One region of the Streptomyces sp. bgisy130 genome, then DNA from elsewhere that is predicted to be linked to it. Evidence: predicted binding sites of a transcription regulator. Region 1 holds the regulator's gene; the other holds the start of a gene.
What was found. Region 1 encodes HspR, which represses chaperone genes until heat shock. Its sites were predicted from a motif close to TTGAGNNNNNNNNNCTCAA; they were not measured.
Positions count from the first base shown of each region.

Region 2: the regulator HspR is predicted to act here: its motif matches at 8,636-8,654, upstream of lon (endopeptidase La).

Region 1 covers NZ_JBYISA010000051.1:10,651-21,450, forward strand. Annotated here, with positions in the region: gene AC3EUV_RS34920 (YbjN domain-containing protein) at 1-143, opposite strand, end outside; gene clpB (ATP-dependent chaperone ClpB) at 285-2,915, opposite strand; gene AC3EUV_RS34930 (Uma2 family endonuclease) at 3,151-3,732, shown strand; gene AC3EUV_RS34935 (pyridoxamine 5'-phosphate oxidase family protein) at 3,762-4,166, shown strand; gene AC3EUV_RS34940 (hypothetical protein) at 4,570-4,974, shown strand; gene AC3EUV_RS34945 (heat shock protein transcriptional repressor HspR) at 5,083-5,535, opposite strand; gene dnaJ (molecular chaperone DnaJ) at 5,537-6,706, opposite strand; gene grpE (nucleotide exchange factor GrpE) at 6,752-7,411, opposite strand; gene dnaK (molecular chaperone DnaK) at 7,408-9,255, opposite strand; gene AC3EUV_RS34965 ((Fe-S)-binding protein) at 9,546-10,800, shown strand, end outside.
Region 2 covers NZ_JBYISA010000039.1:29,667-40,466, forward strand. Annotated here, with positions in the region: gene AC3EUV_RS32285 (sensor histidine kinase) at 1-2,786, opposite strand, end outside; gene AC3EUV_RS32290 (hypothetical protein) at 3,470-4,315, shown strand; gene AC3EUV_RS32295 (MarR family winged helix-turn-helix transcriptional regulator) at 4,410-4,913, opposite strand; gene AC3EUV_RS32300 (lysozyme) at 5,184-6,041, shown strand; gene lon (endopeptidase La) at 6,163-8,613, opposite strand; gene AC3EUV_RS32310 (pentapeptide repeat-containing protein) at 8,835-9,728, opposite strand; gene AC3EUV_RS32315 (YfbM family protein) at 9,839-10,342, shown strand; gene AC3EUV_RS32320 (hypothetical protein) at 10,441-10,800, shown strand, end outside.

The DNA.
Region 1 (10,800 bases):
TCGTCGACTACGTACTTCAGCTCCATCTGGTCGAGGAGCTGCTTGACCAGGTCCTGGTCTGGCACGACGGGACCATCAGGCCCCGACGGCTCGGGTTCGGGCTGGCCCCCGAAATTCGGAATCGAGGACGGGTCGATGCTCACCGTGGAATTCCCTTCGTATGGTCCCTGCCATCCTCCCCCACATCCGCCCCGTCGTGGCAACCCGGACGGGGAGGATGCGGGCAAGGTGTCGCCCGGGGCAACGATCGGCCGGGGCGGGCGGGCCGATCGCCGCGGCGGCGGTCAGCCCGCGGGCCGCCCGGCTGCCTCCACGGAGAGCTGATCGCCGTCCACGTCCACCCGCACGGTGTCCCCCTCCAGCACCTCGCCCGCCAGGATGGCGCGCGCGAGCTGGTCGCCGATGGCCGTCTGGACCAGGCGGCGCAGCGGCCGGGCACCGTAGGACAGGTCCGGGGCGGGGGCGTCGACGACCGGTTCCTGGCCGAGCCAGGCGAGCCAGTTCAGGGCGCGGTCGGTGACGTCCAGCGTCAGCCGGCGGTCGCCGAGACGGCGCTGGAGATGGCCGAGCTGGATCCGGGCGATCCGCTGGAGCTGGTCCGTGCCGAGCGGGTGGAAGACCACCACGTCGTCGAGCCGGTTGAGGAACTCGGGCCGGAAGGCGGTCCGGACCGTCTCCAGCACCTTCTCCCGCTTCTGCTCCTCCTTGAGCAGCGGATCCATCAGGAAGGTGGAGCCGAGGTTGGAGGTCAGGATGAGGATGGTGTTGCGGAAGTCGACGGTGCGGCCCTGGCCGTCCGTGAGCCGGCCGTCGTCGAGGACCTGGAGCAGGATGTCGAAGACCTCGTGATGGGCCTTCTCCACCTCGTCCAGCAGGATGACCGAGTAGGGGCGGCGGCGGACCGCCTCCGTCAGCTGGCCGCCCTCCTCGTAGCCGACATAGCCGGGCGGCGCGCCGACCAGCCGCGCGACACTGTGCTTCTCGCTGTACTCCGACATGTCGATCCGGACCATCGCCCGCTCGTCGTCGAAGAGAAAGTCCGCGAGCGCCTTGGCCAGCTCGGTCTTGCCGACGCCGGTCGGGCCGAGGAAGAGGAACGAGCCGGTGGGGCGGTCCGGATCGGCGATCCCGGCGCGGGTGCGGCGTACGGCGTCGGAGACGGAGCGGACGGCCTCGGTCTGGCCGATCAGCCGCTTGCCGAGCTCCTCCTCCATACGGAGCAGCTTCTGGGTCTCGCCCTCCAGGAGGCGGCCGGCCGGGATGCCGGTCCAGGCGCCGACCACATCCGCGATGTCGTCCGGCCCGACCTCCTCCTTGACCATGGACTCCTTGGACGCCTCCTGCTCGGCCTCGGCGGCGGCCGCCTCCTCCAGCTCGTGCTCCACGCCCGGGATCTCGCCGTACAGCAGCTTGGAGGCGGTGTCGAAGTCGCCGTCGCGCTGGGCGCGCTCCGCCTGGCCGCGCAGCTCGTCGAGCTTCTCCTTGAGCGCACCGACGCGGTTGAGGCTCTGCTTCTCCTTCTCCCAGCGGGCGGTCAGGCCGCGCAGCTCCTCCTCCTTGTCGGCGAGGTCCTTGCGCAGCTTCTCCAGCCGCTGGACGGAGCCCGCGTCGGTCTCGTTCTTGAGCGCCAGCTCCTCCATCTTCAGCCGGTCGACGGCGCGCTGGAGCTCGTCGATCTCCACGGGCGAGGAGTCGATCTCCATACGGAGGCGGGAGGCGGCCTCGTCGACCAGGTCGATGGCCTTGTCGGGCAGGAAGCGGGAGGTGATGTAGCGGTCGGAGAGCGAGGCCGCGGCGACCAGCGCGGAGTCCGCGATCTGCACCTTGTGGTGGGCCTCGTAGCGCCCCTTGAGCCCGCGCAGGATGGCCACGGTGTCCTCGACGGTCGGCTCGGCGACCAGCACCTGCTGGAAGCGCCGCTCCAGCGCCGGGTCCTTCTCGATCCGCTCGCGGTACTCGTCCAGCGTCGTCGCGCCGACCATCCGCAGCTCACCGCGGGCCAGCATCGGCTTGAGCATGTTGCCCGCGTCCATGGACGAGTCGCCGCCGGCGCCCGCGCCGACGACGGTGTGCAGCTCGTCGATGAAGGTGATGATCTGGCCCTCGCTGGACTTGATCTCCGCCAGGACGGTCTTCAGCCGCTCCTCGAACTCACCGCGGTACTTGGCGCCCGCGACCATCGCCCCCAGGTCGAGCGCGACCAGCCGCTTGTTGCGCAGCGACTCGGGCACATCGCCCTTGACGATCCGCTGCGCCAGCCCCTCGACGACGGCGGTCTTGCCGACGCCCGGCTCACCGATCAGCACCGGGTTGTTCTTCGTACGGCGGGACAGCACCTGCACCACGCGGCGGATCTCGTGGTCCCGGCCGATGACCGGGTCGAGCTTGCCCTCGCGGGCGGCCGCGGTGAAGTCCGTACCGAACTTCTCCAGCGCCTTGTACGTGCCCTCCGGGTCGGCGTTGGTCACCCGCTGCCCGCCGCGGTTCGCCTCGAACGCGGCCAGCAGCTTCTTGGCGGAGGCGCCCTGCTGCTCCAGCAGCTCGCCGGTGCGCCCGCCCTTGGCGGCGATGCCGATGAGGAGGTGCTCGGTGGAGACATACGCGTCACCGAGCTCCTTGGCGCGCTGGGTGGCGTCGGCGATGGCGGAGAGCAGATCGCGGTCCGGCTGCGGCGGCGCGACCGTCGAGCCCTGCACGCTGGGCAGCGCGGCCAGCTGGCGCTCGGCCCCGTTGCGCAGCGCGGCGGCGTCCGCCTCCACGTCGGCCAGCAGGTCCATGATGTTCTCGTTGTCCTGCCCGGCCAGCAGCGCGAGCAGGAGATGCGCGGACGTCATGTCCGCGTGCCCGGAGGTGACCGCCCGCTCATTGGCGGCGCTCAGTGCCTCCCGGCTCTTGTTGGTCAGCTCGGCGTCCACGTCCTCGCGATCCTCCTCGACTCGTCCTGCCCGGCCTCAGTGACCGGTCTGGACCCACTCCGGCACATCCTGCACATACCAACGTGCGATAAGTTGAGTCTATTCCACTCAAGGCTGCGGAAGCGAGCCCCCTCGCCCGTTGCTCGCTCACTCGTGCGAGGGAACGGGGGCCGATCGCGCCGCCACCCACCGCGTCGCCCGGCGACACTGGCCTTCGACCACAAGGAGGTGCAGCATGACGGCTATGGCACACGCGCCTATGCCCACCGACGACGAGACCCTCCTGGATTACTTCCTCGCCTTGGAGACGCCCCTGGGCTTCCGAGCCGAGCTGATCGAGGGGGAGATCGTTGTGACACCACCGACGGACGGTACGCATGAGCACTGCTTCAGCGGGATCGTCTCGCAGATCCTGCGACAGTCCGAAGTGGACATGGACGTCTCCGGCTACAAGGGGCTCGAGATGCCCCGCGGCGGCAGGTGCCCAAAGAATCACGTGATTCCCGATGCCACCATTGCCCCACGCGCGCTGCGTCTGTTCCGCGGCGCCCCTCCCTGGATGCCCAGCGACGGAGTCGCCATGGTCGCCGAGGTGACATCGAGCAATCCGGAGCGCGACCGGAAGGCCAAGCGGCACTGCTACGCCCGTGCCGGCATCCCGCTTTACTTGCTCGTGGACCGCAGCAAGGCCGAGATCACGCTGTTCAGCGACCCTTCCGGAGACGACTACGCAGGGCACAGCACCGCCCCTGTCGGCAAACCCCTCCCCCTCCCCGCCCCCTTCTCCTTCGACCTCGAAACCGCCGACTTCCTCTGAGCCCCCGGCCCCGAACTACTCTGGCCCCCATGGCCCATGACCTCAGTGCCCTCAGCCCGGAATACCTCGCCTTCTGGGGCGAGTATCTGATGCCGACCCTCACCACGCTGCGTACGAACGGGACGCCCCATGTCGTTCCCGTAGGCGTCACTTACGACGCCGGGCAGCGGATCGCGCGGATCATCACCCGCAAGGACAGTGCCAAGGTCAAGAACATCCTCGCCGCCGGGGCCGACGGTGCCACGGTCGCCGTGTGCCAGGTCGACAAGGGGCGCTGGGCGACGCTGGAGGGCCGGGCCCGGGTGCGTACGGACGCCGAGTCGGTGGCCGACGCGGTGCGCCGGTACGCCGAGCGGTACGGCCGGACGCCGACGCCCAACCCCGATCGCGTCATGATCGAGATCGCGGTGACCAAGGCGATGGGCCGGGCCTGAGCGCCGGCCCGACATCCGCTCCCCCTCCGGCGCGCTGGCCGGAAACGGTCCCTCCGTATCCGCTCCGGGCCATCCACCTGGTACTCAAGAGCGACGGGAACCGAACAGCTCCGCGCAATCACGGACGACATCGGACCTGTCCCCTGCAAAAGACAGCAGCTGGAGGCCGTATGGCGTCGGCAGTGTGCACCGTGACGGCCGTTCCGCGCCGTCCGTCCCCCACCGCGCCGCATCCGCACGCCGAGCTCTGCCCGCGCTGCGGCGGCCAGCTCGCCGTCAATCAGGACGGCTGGAAGATCTGCCACGCCTGCGGCTATGCCTCGCCGCCCGGTACAGCCCCTCCTCCACGGGCCGCTCGCGGGGGTATCGTCGCCCCCACAGTCGCCACGCCCCGGAGGGCACGATGAACTCGGTCCGAGTCACGGCGATCGCCTGCCTGATGCCGCTGTCCGAGCTGGACGAGGATCCGTTCCTGGTCGATGACCGCAGCCAGCACGACATGTGCAAGCAGTGGGCGGCGGCCCGTGACTACCACCTGACCTGCCAGCTCAGCCTGCACCAGCTGCGCGCCGACCACGGCGCGCTGTGGCGTGACGTCGAAGAGGGCCTGGTCGATGTGTTCGTGGCGCCCAACCGCCGGGCGCTGGAGAACGCCATCGCCGGCGCGGACGAGTTCACCGCACGGTGCGCCGCGGCCGGCGTCCGCCTGGAGACCGCCGACCTCGACGAGCCGGTCTACACCCTGGCGATGAAGTCGCAGGTGCACCGGCGGCTGTCGATGCCGACGGCCGGATACAACGGCTGCTGAGCGGACCGCGGCCGGGCGCGCGGCCGGATCCGGAAACGCGAGAAGGGCCGGGTCACCCCGGCCCTTCGTCACGTCATGTGCCGGGCGTCGGCGCCCCGGCCGCGGCCGTCACTCCGGCCGCTTGGGACGCCAGACCACCAGGGCGCTGGTCTGCTGCACATCCTGATACGGCACCAGATCGCGCCGATAGGAGGCGTGCACCGCCGCCTCCCGCTGCTGCATCGCGCTGGCCGCGCCCTCCAGGGCGCCCTGGAGCTCGACGACCCGCTGCTGAAGGGCCGTGACCTGGTTCTCCAGCTCGATGATGCGCTTGATACCGGCGAGGTTGATGCCCTCGTCCTGGGACAACTGCTGGACCGTACGGAGCAGTTCGATGTCCCGGGCCGAATAGCGGCGGCCCCGCCCGGCCGTGCGGTCGGGCGAGACCAGCCCCAGCCGGTCGTATTGCCGAAGGGTCTGCGGATGCAGGCCGGAGAGCTGAGCCGCGACGGAGATGACGTACACCGGCGACTCATCGGTCAGTTCATAGGGGTTACGACGCTGCCCGCCCCGGCTGTCCATCTCAAGCTCCCTTCGCGGCCTGGAACAGCTCCGCCCGCGGGTCCGCACCCGCGGTCGCCTCGCGATAGGACTCCAGCGACTCCTTCGCCTTGTCGCTGAGGTCACCGGGGACCAGCACCTCTATGGTGACCAGCAGATCCCCCCGTGTGCCGTCCTTACGGGCCGCACCCTTGCCACGGGCCCGCATGGTGCGTCCGTTGGGCGTGCCGGCCGGCAGCTTCAGCGTCACCGGCGGACCGCCCAGCGTCGGCACCTTGACCTCCCCGCCGAGCGCGGCCTCCGGGAAGGTGACCGGCACCGTGATGGTGAGGTTGTCGCCCTTGCGGCCGAAGACCGGGTGGGCGTCGACATGCACGACCACATACAGATCGCCCGCCGGGCCGCCCTGCTCGCCCGGGGCGCCCTTGCCGCGCAGCCGGATGCGCTGCCCGTCCGAGACCCCCGCGGGGATACGGACCTGCATCGTCCGGGCACTGGTCGCCCGCCCGCTGCCCTTGCAGACCTCGCAGGCGTCCTGGGCGATCAGACCCCGGCCCTTGCAGTCGGCGCACGGGTCGGTGAGCGAGAAGCCGCCGCCCGCGCCCCGGCTGACCTGGCCGGTGCCGACGCAGGTCGGGCAGACCCGCGGGGTGCCGTTCTTGTCGCCGGTGCCGGAACACGCCTTGCACGGCGCCTGGCTGGACATCCGCAGCGGGACCGTGGCCCCGTCGACCGCCTCGGTGAAACTGAGAGTCACCTCGGACTCGATGTCCTGGCCCCGGCGCGCATGGGTACGGGTACCGGCGCCGCCGCGGTTGAACAGGCCGCCGAAGACGTCCCCGAGCCCGCCGCCGAAGCCTCCGCCGCCGCCCTGGCCCTGCGAGCCCCCGAAGAGGTCGCCCAGGTCGAAGTTGAAGTTGCCGCCGCCGCCCGGCCCCGGCCGGTAGCCGCCGTTGCCGAACAGCGTGCGCGCCTCGTCGTACTCCTTGCGGCGCTTGGCGTCGCCCAGGATGTCGTTCGCCTCGGAGATCTCCTTGAAGCGCTCCTCGGCCTTGGCGTCACCCTTGTTGGCGTCCGGGTGGAACTCGCGGGCGAGCTTGCGGTACGCCTTCTTGATCTCCGCTTCGGTGGCGTCCTTCGGGACGCCGAGGACCTTGTAGTAGTCCTTCTCGACGAAGTCCTTGGTGCTCATCCCCGACGTCCCTCCTTCCGCGCGGTTTTCGATTCTGTCCTCACGTCAGCCCTCTTCCGGGCCACCGCTCTCCTCGTCCGAAGCCTTGGCACCCTTGGCCTCGTCATCGGATCCGGACTTGGGGCCCTGCGCGCCCGGCTGCGGCTCGGCGACGGCGACCCGCGCGGGGCGGATCGTTCGTTCACCGATGCGATACCCGGGCTGAAGGATCGCCACGCACGTCGTCTCGGTGACGTCCGGTGCGTACGAGTGCATCAGCGCCTCGTGGATCGTCGGGTCGAAGGGCTCGCCCTCCTTGCCGAACTGCTGCAAACCCAGCTTGGCGACCACGGTCTCCAGCGATTCGGCCACCGACTTGAAGCCGCCGACCAGTTCGCCGTGCTCGCGGGCCCGGCCGATGTCGTCGAGGGTGGGAAGGAGCTCGGACAGGAGGTTCGCCGCGGCGATCTCCTTGACCGTGACCCGGTCCCGCTCCACCCGACGGCGGTAGTTCTGGTACTCCGCCTGGAGCCGCTGGAGGTCCGTCGTGCGCTCGTTGAGCGCCGTACGTACCTGGTCCAGCTGCGCCTGGAGCGCTACGTCCGGTACGTCCCCGGCCGGGGCCGAGCCCGCCTTGTCGGCGGACTCGGCCTGCGCCGCGTCTTCGGAAGCGGCGTCAGAGGGGACGTCGGGCTTCTCGTCGAAGCCCGGGGTCTCCTCCGTCACGCGGCACCATCCTTCTTCGGCTTCTCGTCGTCGACGATCTCGGCGTCCACGACATCGTCCTCGGCCTTGGCCTGCTCGGCGCCCTCGGCACCGGCAGCGCCCTCGGCACCCTGGGCGTCGGCGTACATGGCCTGGCCCAGCTTCTGGGAGACGGCCGCGACCTTCTCGGTGGCGGTGCGGATCTCCGCGGTGTCCTCACCCTTGAGCTTTTCCTTCAGCTCGGTGAGGGCTTCCTCGACCTCGGTCTTGACCTCGCCCGGGACCTTCTCCTCGTTGTCCTTGAGGAACTTCTCGGTCTGGTAGACGAGCTGCTCGGCCTGGTTGCGGGTCTCGGCGGCCTCGCGGCGCTTGGTGTCCTCGTCCGCGTACTGCTCGGCCTCCTGGCGCATCCGGTCGACCTCGTCCTTCGGCAGCGAGGAGCCGCCGGTGACGGTCATCTTCTGCTCCTTGCCCGTGCCCAGGTCCTTCGCGGTCACGTGCATGATGCCGTTGGCGTCGATGTCGAAGGAGACCTCGATCTGCGGGACCCCGCGCGGGGCCGGCGGCAGACCGGTCAGCTCGAACATCCCGAGCTTCTTGTTGTACGCCGCGATCTCGCGCTCGCCCTGGTAGACCTGGATCTGCACGGACGGCTGGTTGTCCTCGGCCGTCGTGAAGATCTCGGAACGCTTGGTCGGGATCGTGGTGTTGCGCTCGATGAGCTTGGTCATGATGCCGCCCTTGGTCTCGATACCGAGGGACAGCGGGGTGACGTCCAGCAGGAGGACGTCCTTGACCTCACCCTTGAGCACACCGGCCTGGAGGGTGGCGCCGATGGCGACGACCTCGTCCGGGTTGACGCCCTTGTTGGCGTCCTTGCCGCCGGTCAGCTCCTTGACGAGCTCGGCGACGGCGGGCATACGGGTGGAGCCGCCGACCAGGACCACGTGGTCGATCTCGGACAGGTTGATACCCGCGTCCTTGATCACGTTGTGGAACGGCGTCTTGCAGCGGTCCAGCAGGTCCGAGGTGAGCTGCTGGAACTGCGAGCGCGTGAGCTTCTCGTCCAGGTGCAGCGGGCCCTCGGCGGAGGCGGTGATGTAGGGAAGGTTGATCGTCGTCTCGGTGGAGGACGACAGCTCGATCTTCGCCTTCTCGGCGGCCTCGCGCAGGCGCTGGAGCGCCATCTTGTCCTTGGCCAGGTCGACGCCGTGGCCGTTCTGGAACTGCTTGACCAGGTAGTCGACGACGCGCTGGTCCCAGTCGTCACCACCGAGGTGGTTGTCACCGTTGGTGGCCTTCACCTCGACGACGCCGTCGCCGATCTCCAGGAGCGAGACGTCGAAGGTGCCGCCACCGAGGTCGAAGACCAGAATGGTCTGGTCGTCCTTCTCCAGGCCGTAGGCCAGGGCGGCCGCGGTGGGCTCGTTGACGATGCGCAGGACGTTGAGGCCCGCGATCTCACCGGCCTCCTTGGTGGCCTGGCGCTCGGAGTCGTTGAAGTAGGCCGGAACGGTGATGACCGCGTCGACGACCTTCTCACCGAGGTACGCCTCGGCGTCGCGCTTGAGCTTCTGCAGGATGAAGGCGCTCATCTGCTGCGGGTTGAAGCCCTTGCCGTCGATGTCGATCTTCCAGTCGGTGCCCATGTGGCGCTTGACCGACCGGATGGTCCTGTCGACGTTGGTGACCGCCTGACGCTTGGCGACCTCGCCGACCAGCACCTCGCCGTTCTTGGCGAAGGCGACAACGGACGGCGTGGTCCTGGCGCCCTCGGCGTTGGTGATGACGGTGGGCTCACCGCCTTCGAGAACACTGACGACGGAGTTCGTCGTGCCCAGGTCGATGCCGACCGCACGTGCCATTTCAATTCCTCCAGCTGACTTGAGTGGAACAGGCTCAAGAGTGCAGGACCAAAGAAAACCTGTCAACAGACCTGAGTCGGACACGCTCAAGTTTTATATCGCTCTTATCGTCACCACGGCTGCACCACAGGACGCCGGGGCCACACAGAGGGTTGCCTTCGCGACGCAGATCACCGGCCGGGCGGCTTCATGGGGCGGAGGAGAATGGGTAACCTCAGCGGCAGACCAAAAAAGTTACTGCTTAGTAGTCCCCCACCGTTTTCCGCTCTCGCAGGTACGAGGAGCCTCCCATGCAACTCGCCGCGATCATCGTGTCGCTGGTGCTCATCGCGGTCGCCGTGGCGCTGTTCGGCCGCGCCCTGCTCCAGATCTACCGCCATATGCGACTCGGCCAGCCGGTGCCCGCGGGCACCCGCACGGACGCGCCCGCCCAGCGGACCGTCACCGTGGCCAAGGAGTTCCTCGGCCACACTCGCATGAACCGCTGGGGCGTCGTCGGCGTGGCGCACTGGTTCGTGGCGGTGGGCTTCCTCACCCTGCTGCTGACGATCGTCAACGCCATCGGCCAGCTCTTCCAGGCCGACTGGCTGATCCCGTTCATCGGCGACTGGCTGCCGTGGGAGATGTACGTCGAGGCGATGGGCACGCTGACGACCGTGGGCATCATCGCCCTGATCGTCATCCGGCAGCTGAACCGCCCCGGCGGCGCGGGCCGCAAGTCCCGCTTCGCGGGCTCCAACACCGGCCAGGCGTACTTCGTCGAGACCGTCATCCTCATCGTCGGCTTCTGCATCGTGACGCTGCACGCCCTGGAGGGCGCCCAGCACGGCGTCGACCACTACGAGCCGGCGTACTTCATCTCGTACCCCCTGGTCGTGGCCTTCAAGGGGATGAGCCTGGGCACCGTCCAGAACCTCACCTACTTCTTCGCCGCCCTCAAGATCGCGACGTCCTTCATCTGGATGATCACGGTCTCGCTGAAGACCGACATGGGTGTGGCCTGGCACCGCTTCCTCGCCTTCCCCAACATCTGGTTCAAGCGCGAGGCGGACGGCGGGGTGGCGCTGGGCGCCCTTCAGCCGATGACCAGCGCGGGCAAGCCGATCGACTTCGAGGACCCGGGCGAGGACGACCAGTTCGGTGTCTCCCAGGTCGAGCACTTCTCCTGGAAGGGTCTGCTCGACTTCTCCACCTGCACCGAGTGCGGCCGCTGCCAGTCGCAGTGCCCCGCCTGGAACACCGGCAAGCCGCTCTCCCCGAAGCTCCTGATCATGTCGCTGCGCGACCACGCGCACGCCAAGGCGCCCTACCTCCTGGCCGGCGGCGGCAAGGACATGGAGGGCAACGAGCAGGCGACCGCCGAGCAGCTCAAGGACGTGCCCGCGGCCGCCCTCGCGGAGGCCGAGCGCCCGCTGATCGGCACCCTCGAAGAGAACGGTGTCATCGACCCGGACGTCCTGTGGTCCTGCACCACCTGCGGCGCCTGTGTCGAGCAGTGCCCGGTCGACATCGAGCACATCGACCACATCGTCGACATGCGCCGCT
Region 2 (10,800 bases), on a different contig from region 1:
CCGCCGAGCCGGCGCCGCAGCGCCTCGGCGTTGGCCGCTCCGCTCTTGCGCGGGGCGGCGGGCGCCTGTTGCTGCGCCACGACCTTGGGGGTGCGCTTGGGCAGCCCCATCTCGGTCGTCCGCTGCTTCCCCTCGGGCGGGGCGGCAGCGGTCTGTGGGTCGGCCGGCGTACCGGCCGGGGACGCGTCGGCGGGTGCCGCCGCGTCCGTGGGTGCCGCGTCCGGCCCGGCATGCGTGTGCTGGTCGGGGCCGATGGCGTATGGGTCGGCCGCGGGCGCGTCGGACGTGGTGGGCCCGTCGGCCGGGGCGGCGGGCCCGCCGGTGTCCGCGGGCGCCGGGTCCGCGGCCGGGCGCGGCTCCTCCTCGGGCCGCACATGCTCGCCGCTGCCGCTGGTGGTGGCGCCGTACGGGCCGGGCGACCCGGGACCGTACGGGCTCTCGGACACGGCGTGGGTGGTGGGGCCGGACGGCTGCTGCACGGCAGGCGCCGGGGCCGGTCCATCCGGGGCGCCGAGCCCGGCGGCGTCGATCGCGCGCTCCGCGGCGGCGACGAACGGGTCGGTGGCGGGCGCCGGTTCCGCGTCCGGCGTGCCCTCCTGGCCGGTTGCCGGTGCGGCGTCGGGTCCCGCGGGCGGCCCGTCGGTGCGGGGGGCGTCCGGGGCCGGGGACGCGGCGGGGGCCGCCGCGCCGTCCGCCGTGGCCGGTTCGGTCCGCGCGGCCCGGGCCGGCAGCGCGTTGGAGTTCGCCTCGGCGACCGAGCCGGGCAGGCTCGGGGTGTGCGCCACGTCCTGGGACCCGCTGGGCGAGGCGGCCGACGGTGCGGGGCGGGTGGGCAGGATCGAGCCGGGCAGCACGATGACGGCGGTGACGCCGCCCTGCTTGGCGTCCCGCAGCTGGACCCGGACGCCGTGCCGGGCGGCCAGCCGCACCACGACGTACAGCCCGAGGCCCAGCGCGTCGTCGATGCTCTCCGAGGACGAGGCGGCGTCGACGTCCACCAGCCGCTCGTTGAGCTCGGCCATCCGCTCCGAGGTCATCCCTATGCCCTCGTCCTGGACCGAGAGCATGACCTCGCCGCTCTCCAGCAGCCAGCCGGACAGCTCCACATGGGCGTTCGGCGGCGAGAACCCGGTGGCGTTCTCCAGGAGTTCGGCGACCAGGTGGCTGAGGTCGTCCGCGGCGAACCCGGCGACCTGCGAGTGCGGCGGCAGCGACTGGATGCGCACCCGGTCGTAGCGCTCGATCTCGCTGATCGCGGCGCGCAGCACGTCCAGCAGCGGCACCGGGCCCTGGTGGTTGGTGCTGTGCTGTTCCGCGCCCGCGAGGACGAGGAGGTTCTCGCTGTTGCGGCGCATCCGCGCGGCGAAGTGGTCCAGCTTGAAGAGGGTTTCCAGCCGCTCCGGGTCCTGCTCGCTCTCCTCCAGCGACTCGATGACGCCGAGCTGGCGCTCCACGAGCCCGAGGGTGCGCAGCGAGAGGTTGACGAACCGGCCGTGCACCCCGTTGTGCAGGGCCGCCAGCCGCTCGGTGAGATCGGCGATCTCCTCCCTGAGCGTCTCGCCCTGCTCCTGGAGCACCTCGCGCTCGGCGACCAGCCGCTGCCGGCCGCCGACCAGCCGCTTGCGCTCGCCCTCCAGCTCGGTGGTGCGCCGCGCCAGCTCGCCGACCTGGGCGTGCAGCGCGTTGACGGACCGTACGGCGGCGGCGAATTCGTCGTTGCGGCCCTTGTAGGTGATGGGCTCCTCGTGCGCGGGGTCCTCGGCCACCCGCTTGGCGCCGATCCGCAGCGCCGCGAGCGGCTGGGTCAGGGAGCGGGCGGCCCACACCCCGGCACCGACGGCCAGCAGCAGGCACAGCGCTTCGAGACCGATGCGGATCTCCAGCTCCGTCACCTCGTCGTCGCGCAGCGCGCCGAGCCGCTGGATGTCGGCGGTGGCCATGGCGGATTCGACGCCCCGCATCAGGCCGATGCGGGTGGTGAGGGTCTGCTGGACCCGCCGGTGGCTGAGCCGCAGATCGAGGGCGTCCAGCCGGGGCTGGTCGGTCAGCCGGGTCAGATAGCGCTCGGCGGTGGTGACGTCCGCGCCGGTGACGGTGCGGTCGTAGCGGTCCCGGGCGGCCTGGCCCGCGGTCTGCCGGAAGTCGCCCAGCGCGCCCTGTTCGCGGACGTGGGCGACCTGGGCCAGGGCGGTCAGCCGGGGCTGGCTGCCGCCCGCGCCGAGCCCGGCGAGCAGCAGGCCGCGGGCGCCCGCGGCCTGTTCGGCGGCGCGGCCGAGGGCGGGCAGCGCGCGGGTGGCGGCGTCGGCGGAGTCCGCGCGGGCCGGCAGTCCGCGGGCGATGTCGTCGCTGATCGCGCCGAGTGCCTGGAGTGCCTCGGTATAGGCGGCGTAGGTCTGCTCGGCCGATGCGGGCCCGGACAGCGCCTTTTGACGGGTTTGCGGCAGGGTGGCCAGCGCCTTGGCGGCGGCCCGGTACACGGCGGTGTCGCCGGTGGCGTCCTGGGCCTCGGAGCGCAGCTCGTCGATCTGCCGGTCCACCCGGGTGCGCTGGGCCCGGGCGGCCGCGGCCGCGTCGGCCCCGGTGGTGCCCGTCCTCGCGGCGGTCCGGCCGCCCCGCCCGGTGGCGGCGTACGCGGTCATCCCGTCGCGTTCATCGGCGAGGGAGTGCGCGAGCGCGAGGGCGCGGGCGTTCAGTTCGGCGAGATCGACCAGTTGCTGGCCGGTGTTGGCCGCGTCGGCGGTCGCCGTCAGACCGGGGACGCCGGCGCCGATGACGGCGGCTGCCACGACGGCCACCGCCCCGACCAGCCGATTGCGCACCCGCGCGGGACGCCGTCCCGTGGGGCTCTCGTCACGGCCCGTCGCGTCCGGGCCGCCCTTCGCGCCGGGACCGCCCTTCGCGTCGGGGCCCTTACCAGGAGCCGATCCCGGGCCCGGGATCGAACCGGCCGGTGAACCCGGCTTCCCTGCGCCGCCTCGAAGCCGCATCTTCCGCACCGCTGCTCGCATTCCTGTCTCGCCTGCTCACGCCAAATGGCGTCGCGGACCCGGCTCGCTCTCCGCTCGCGGAGCGGACCTGCGCGAAGACCGCAGCAGCGCACACTTCCGCGAGGGAAACAGCCCGGCTCTGCGCGTCGCGACGAATGTCCTGACCTCACCCCATGATTCGGGCAACGACCATTCCACCGGCGCCGCGCAGTGGCTCGGCAACACATGCCCGGCCACTTGAACGAGTGAACATCACTCGGAGTTTGACCATCAACTTCCGTGCGCCGATGTTTTCTGCCGCAACCCCGCGCAACCCCCGAACGGGTTTGGAGATGCGTCCCGGTCCTGGAAAGATGCCCGCCCGCACGCCGCGGGACCGGCGCCCCCTACCGTCGGTAAGCCCCTGCGCCGCCCGGGCTCCGACGCCGCCGCCGGCGCCCGCCGGCCGGGCCGGGACGGCCACCTCCGGCAGACTTCCGGCTATGCACATCGCACTCGCCACCGAGCCGGGCGACCCCCAACACCCAAATGAGGACTACGCATCGGTAGCTCTGCCTGCCTCCGGCCAGGGCGGCGCGCTGGTCCTGCTGGACGGCGTGACGCCACCGGAGGAGGACCACGGCTGCGTCCACGGAGTGCCGTGGTTCACCGCGCGACTCGGCGGCGCAATGCTCGAACTGTCGGTTTCACACCGGGATATGACGCTCACTGAGGCACTCGCCGCGGCCATCTCCCGGACGGCCGACGGTCACCGGCAATCCTGTGACCTTTCTCACGTCCGCACCCCGCAAGCAACCGTGATCGCCGCACGATGGTCCGGGGTCAGTGTCGAGCACCTCGTCCTGTCCGATTCCGTGCTGCTGCTGGAGCGGGCGGACGGCTCGGTGGATCCGGTGCTCGACACACGGCTGGACGAACTGCCGCCCGCGGTCCGGGAGCTGCGGGCGGCCGTACGGGCGCTGCCCCTCGGCTCGGCGGAACGGGCCGCGCTGGGCCGGGAGTACGGCCGGGCGGTCGAGGCGCTGCGCAATGCGGAGGGCGGCTTCTTCACCGCGGCCGCCGATCCGTCGGTGGCCGCCCGCGCGGTGACCGGCAGCACCCCGCGCGCCGAGGTCCGCTCCCTGACCGCGCTCAGCGACGGCGCGAGCCGCTGGGTCGAGGTCTTCCGGGAGGGGTCCTGGGCGGACTGTGTGGCCCTGGTGGCCGGGCAGGGCCCGCAGGCACTCATCGACCGGGTGCGGGCCGCGGAGGCGGCGGACCCGGCGCGCACGGCGTTTCCGCGCGGTAAGGCTCGGGACGATGCGGCGGTGATTTTTGTGGCGCCGTGACAATCGCGGACGAGCGGGGCATGTTTTCCCGGCGCGTGGGCACGGCCTCCCGGCGCGCCGCGCCCTACACCTCGTCGCCCTACACCTCGTCGCCCTACACCTCGTCGCTCTCCTTCTCCGCGTTCAGCCGGTGCAGCAGACGGGCGAGTTCGGCGACCTCGCCGCGGTCCCAGGAGGCCAGGCGGCGGGCGTACCGGGCGCGGCGGCCGGTGCGGACGCGGGTGAAGCGTTCGCGGCCCTCGTCGGTGAGGCGCACCAGGACCGCGCGGCCGTCCGCGGGGTCCGGTTCGCGGGCGACGAGTCCGAGCTTCTCCAGGGCGTGCAGCTGGCGGCTCATCGTGGCCTTGCCGACCCCGAAGTAGCCGGCGAGGTCGGTGGCGCGCTGGGCGCCGGCGTCCGCCAGCCGTACGAGGAGGCCATACGCGGCGGGCTCCAGGTCGGGATGCACCTCTCGTGCCAGTTCGCCGGAAGAGGCCCGGGCGCGGCGGAGAAATACCGCCAATTCCCGTTCCAGGGCGAGAAATACGTGGTCCACACCAGTCGGCTCACCATCCGCCGTCGTTCCCTCGGCTCCGGTGTTGTGCACGTCAGCGCCCATTCCCGCGTTTCCTCACCTGAAAGTTTCTGCCGGCGGCGGTCGAAGCCGCAGCTCGGCCAGTATTTCGCAGGATTAGACCAACGGCAGCCCACGGCCCCTCTTTTGCCACCTGGGTCTACGCGCGTATCGTCATTTCTGGCATGGCCATACCAAGCGGCCCGGGTATCCCGCCGCGGCGTCATGCACCTCGCACATCCGTGTCAGCACGCCTGCGCCATGCCGTCAGCACCTCCCCCCTCAGGTCATCCACCGAGATCTTCGGAGGCACGTATGTCCGTGCTCAGATCCGGCTCCCCCCACCGCCCCGCACGCTCCCTCGCGACCGTGGCCGGGATCCTGCTCACCCTCGTCTCCCTCCTCCTCGGACTGCCCGGCACCGCCGGCGCCGCGGCCGCGCAGCGCGCACCGGAACCCACCCACCCCGGGCAGGACTGGGCCGGTTCCCAGATCGCCCGGCACGAGGGCACGGCGGCCGGCGGGGCGCCGCCGGCCGCCTCCCTCGCTTCCGTCGAAGGGGTGGACGTCAGCAGCCACAACGGCAATGTCGCCTGGTCGACCCTCTGGAACAGCGGTGTCCGCTTCGCCTATGTGAAGGCGACGGAGTCCACCAGCTACACCAACCCGTACTTCGCGCAGCAGTACAACGGCTCCTACAACACCGGGATGATCCGCGGCGCCTACCACTTCGCCACCCCCAACACCTCCAGCGGCGCCGCCCAGGCCAGGTACTTCGCCGACCACGGCGGCGGCTGGTCCAAGGACGGCAGGACGCTGCCCGGCGCGCTCGACATGGAGTACAACCCCTACGGCGCGACCTGCTACGGGCTGAGCGCGGCCGGGCTGGTCAACTGGATGAAGGACTGGTTCGCCACCTACAAGGCGCGCACCGGCCGGGACGCCGTCCTCTACACCTCCACCAGCTGGTGGAAACAGTGCACCGGCAACTCCGCCGCCTTCGGCGCCGTCAACCCCCTGTGGATCCCGCGCTACGGCTCCTCGGCCGGTGAACTCCCGGCCGGCTGGGGCTTCCACACCATCTGGCAGTACACCTCGTCCGGCCCGACCGTCGGTGACCACAACCGCTTCAACGGCGCGCTGGACCGCCTCCGCGCACTGGCGAACGGCTGAGCAGGTTCCATCGGGGAGCGGCCCGTGCTCGCGTACGTGAGCACGGGCCGCTCCCCCTACCGCAACCATCAATTGAGAACCCCCCACGGCGCCCAGCCACCTCCGCGAGAGCGACGCCGGTTCAGGCGCTAAGACGCTCCACCTCCGGTGCGGCCCCGTTCGACGCCGGTGTCAGTGCCAGCTCCAGCACCTGGCGGACATCGGCGACCGGGTGGACGTCCAGGGCTGCGAGGGTCTCGGCCGGTACGTCGTCCAGGTCCGGTTCGTTGCGCTGGGGGATGATGACGGTGCCGATGCCGGCCCGGTGCGCCGCCAGCAGCTTCTGCTTGACGCCGCCGATCGGCAGCACCCGCCCGGTCAGCGAGACCTCGCCGGTCATCGCCACATCCGGCCGGACCTGCCGGCCCGACAGCAGCGAGGCCAGCGCCGTCGTCATCGTCACGCCCGCGCTCGGCCCGTCCTTGGGAACGGCGCCCGCCGGTACGTGCAGATGCACCCCGCGCTCCTTCAGGTCGGCGACCGGGAGCTCCAGTTCCGCGCCGTGGGAGCGCAGGAACGACAGCGCGATATGCGCGGACTCCTTCATCACGTCGCCGAGCTGGCCGGTCAGCTGGAGCCCGGACGCCCCAGTCTCCGGATCGGCGAGCGAGGCCTCCACATAGAGCACATCGCCGCCGGCGCCGGTGACCGCGAGGCCGGTGACCACGCCGGGCACCGCGGTGCGCCGCTCGGCCGGGTCCTGGGCCGACTCGGGGGTGTGGTGCGGCCGCCCGATCAGCGGGCGCAGCTGGTCCACGCCGACCGTGAACGGCAGCTCCCGCTCCCCCAGTTCGTGCTGGGCGGCGACCTTGCGCAGCAGCCTGGCGACCGCGCGCTCCAGATTCCGTACGCCCGCCTCGCGGGTGTATTCGCCCGCCAGCTTGCGCAGCGCCCCGTCTTCCAGAGTCACCTCGCCGGGCTCCATACCGGCCCGCTCCAGCTGGCGCGGCAGCAGATGGTCCCGGGCGATGACGACCTTCTCGTCCTCCGTGTAGCCGTCCAGCCGGACCAGCTCCATGCGGTCGAGCAGCGGCTCGGGGATGGCTTCGAGGACATTGGCGGTGGCCAGGAAGACCACATCGCTGAGGTCGAGTTCGACCTCCAGGTAGTGATCGCGGAAGGTGTGGTTCTGCGCCGGGTCCAGGACCTCCAGGAGGGCGGCGGCCGGGTCGCCCCGGAAGTCGGAACCCACCTTGTCGATCTCGTCGAGGAGGACGACCGGGTTCATGGAACCGGCCTCCTTGACGGCCCGGACGATGCGGCCGGGCAGTGCGCCGACATAGGTCCGGCGGTGGCCGCGGATCTCCGCCTCGTCCCGGACGCCGCCCAGCGCGACCCGGACGAACTTCCGGCCCATGGCCCGTGCGACGGATTCCCCGAGCGAGGTCTTGCCGACACCGGGCGGGCCGACCAGCGCCAGCACGGCTCCGCCGGCCCGCCGCCCGCCACCGTCCTTGCCCGCTGCCCCCTTCGAGGGCCCGCCCACCAGGCCGAGGCCCCGCTCCGTCCGCCGCTTGCGGACGGCCAGGTATTCGGTGATCCGCTCCTTGACGTCCTCCAGGCCGGAGTGGTCGGCGTCCAGGATCTCCTTGGCGCCGGCGATGTCGTAGGCGTCCTCGGTCCGTTCGTTCCACGGGAGTTCGAGGACGGTGTCCAGCCAGGTGCGGATCCACGAGCCCTCGGGGCTCTGGTCGCTGGACCGCTCCAGCTTGTCGACCTCCTTGAGGGCGGCCTTGCGGACATCCTCGGGCAGATCGGCGGCCTCGACGCGGGCGCGGTAGTCGTCACCCTCGTCCTCCGGATCGCCGTTGAGCTCGGCGAGCTCCTTGCGGACCGCCTCCAGCTGCCGCCGCAGCAGGAACTCCCGCTGCTGCTTGTCGACGCCTTCCTGGACGTCCTTGGCGATGGACTCGGCGACATCCTGCTCGGCGAGGTGTTCCCGCAGCACCTCGGTGGCGTACTTCAGCCGCGCGACCGGGTCGGCGGTCTCCAGCAGCTGGACCTTCTGTTCGATGGTCAGGAACGGCGAGTAGCCGGAGTTGTCGGCGAGCGTCGGCACGTCCTCGATCTGCTGGACCCGGTCGACGACCTGCCAGGCGCCGCGCTTGCGCAGCCAGCTGGTGGCCAGCGCCTTGTACTCCGTGACGAGTTCGGCCACCGCGCCGGGCAGCGGATCGGGCACCTTCTCCTCGACGGTGGTGCCCTCCACCCAGAGCGCGGCCCCGGGCCCGGTGGTGCCGGAACCGATCCGCACCCGGCCCAGGCCCCGGATCAGCGCGCCGGGATCGCCGTCGGACAGCCGCCCGACCTGCTCGATCCGCCCGAGCGTGCCGAGCGCGGCGTATTCCCCGTCGATGCGGGGCACAAGCAGCACCCGCGGTTTGTTCCCCGAGGAGGCGGCCGCCTGAGCGGCCTCCACCGCTGCCCGCACCTCCGCGTCGGACAGGTCCAGGGGCACCACCATGCCGGGGAGCACGACCTCGTCATCGAGGGGCAGCACGGGCAGAGTGAGCGATGTGGACGTCGAAGCCATGATCTCCCCTTCGGCAAGCAAGTTGAGCTGTACTCACTCAATGCGGCCGGGGTGGGAGATGTTCCCGCAGGGGCGTTCGCTGTGAGCGATCAGGGGAGTTGCCGTTTCGGCGGGCCGGGCCCTCGGCGGTCGGGCGGGCAGGGCCGGGCTCCGGTGGATCAACGGCGGGTTCGGCCGGGCGCGGCCGGCCGGGTCGCGGGGCAGTGGTCCCCGGGGCCGCGCTACCAGTGGGCGGGCCGGCTCAGGGTCTGCGGCAGCTCGGTCGTGGCATCGCCCTTGGCCGCGTTCAGCTGCGACTGGGTGAGGAAGAGCGCGCCGGTGAGATCGGCGCCGGCGAGGTCGGCGGCGCGGAGATCGGCGCCGATCAGGTCCGCCGTGCGCAGATCGGCGCCCGTGAGGTCGGCGGCGATCAGGTAGGCCCCACGGAGGTTGGCGCCCCGGAGGTTGGCGCCCTTGAGGCGAGCCCCCATGAGGTCGGCGCCCCGGCGCTCCTTCTTACGGCCGGGGACCCGGTCCCGGACGAGTTCGCTGGTGCGCAGCAGCAGGGCGTTGACCTCGCCCCGGTGGGCCGCCACATCCAGCTCCCTCAGCTCCTCGGCGCTGCCCCGGGTGAGGCGCTCGGTCTTCTTCAGGGCGGCGCGCAGCTCGGCGTGCACCGGGCGGGCCGCCGGCCGGGTCAGCGCCTCGGCCAGGTACCAGAGGAGTTCGTGCAGCTGCCGCATGACGGGGAAGACATCGAACATCTGCCGGGCGGTCCCCGGGGCCCGCCGCCAGTCCTGTCCGCCGAAGGTGACCTGGGAGACCTTCTGCCCGGCGCCGAAGCAGTCGAAGACGGTGCAGCCGGTGAAGCCGCGCGGGCGCAGCTCGCGGTGGATGCCGCAGCGGAAGTCCTGCTGAAGGTTCGGGCAGGGCCGGCCGGCGTCCTTGTCGATGGCGAAGTCCGCCGAGGCCGCGAACGGCAGCGCGACACAGCACAGCCCGAAGCAGCTGCCGCAGTCGGACGTCAGGCCGAGGTCGGTGACGTCCGGAGTCGAGGGCTCGCGCTCTGAGGACAAGGTGGGTGCACTCCTGCGTCGGCGGGCACGGCACGAGGGGTGCCGGGAAGGGGCCGCCATTCTTCCAGGCGCCGGAGGACCGCCGTGCCCGGCCGGTTCCGCTCGTGGCGGCCGGCCACCGCCCCGCCGCGCACCGGGCGTTGTCAGTGGCCGGCCCTAACGTCGGGTCCATGAGCATGATCGGAGAGTACGCACGTGTCACTCCTGCCGAACTCGACCGCGCCCTGGGCGATCCCGAGTGGGCGCTGAAGCTGGTCCAGGGGCGGATGGAAGCGGAAGCCGCCCGTTGCCCGGAGCCCGCGTCGGCGCGCTGCCTGGACATCGACAAGACCTGGGACGCCCTCGCCTTCCTGCTGCGCCGCGCGGCCGTCCCCGTGGACCTCGTCCATGGCGAACAGGCCATTCCGGATGCCGACGACTGGGGCTACGGTCCGCCCCGCTACCTCACCCCCGCGCAGGTGCGGGCCGGCGCCGAGGCCCTCGCGGAGATACCCGCCGCGCGTCTGACGGCCGGTGCCGGCCCGGCGGACCTGGCCGCGGCGCGGATCTATCCGTCGATCGTCTGGGAGCGCGGCGAGCCGCTGGACTATGTCTGCGAGCACTACGAGCAGTTGCGGCCGTTCTTCCGCGCGGCGGCGGACGAGGGGGACGGCATGCTCCACTGGCTCGGCTAGGGCCTGAAGACACGCCCTGGCGCCGCCCGGTCCGGCACCGCCGTGCGGAGGGCCGCTCACACCACCTCACACACCGTCATGACTGCTACCTTCACGGCATGTTGCAGCGGATGTCCGGAGTCTTCATCGGCGCACTCTTCGGGACGGTCTTCGTGGTCGCCAACGCGCACGACCCGCTGAATCCGGCGATCGGGATCGCCCTCCGGGTGCTCGCGGTGCTCACCTTCGCCGGGCTGCTCACGCTCGCGCTGCGGGCGGGGCGCCGCGGGCAGCCCGCGGCGGACGACCCCGAGGCCCCTCAGGCGGACTGGTTCCGGGGGAAGTTCGCGTTCGTCGTGGGGGCCGAGGCGGTGCTGCTGGTCGGCGGCAATCTCGCGCTGCGGGCGGCGGGCGCGCCCGAACAGACCGCGGTGGCCTGGATCGCGCTGATCGTCGGCCTGCACTTCATCGCCCTGACG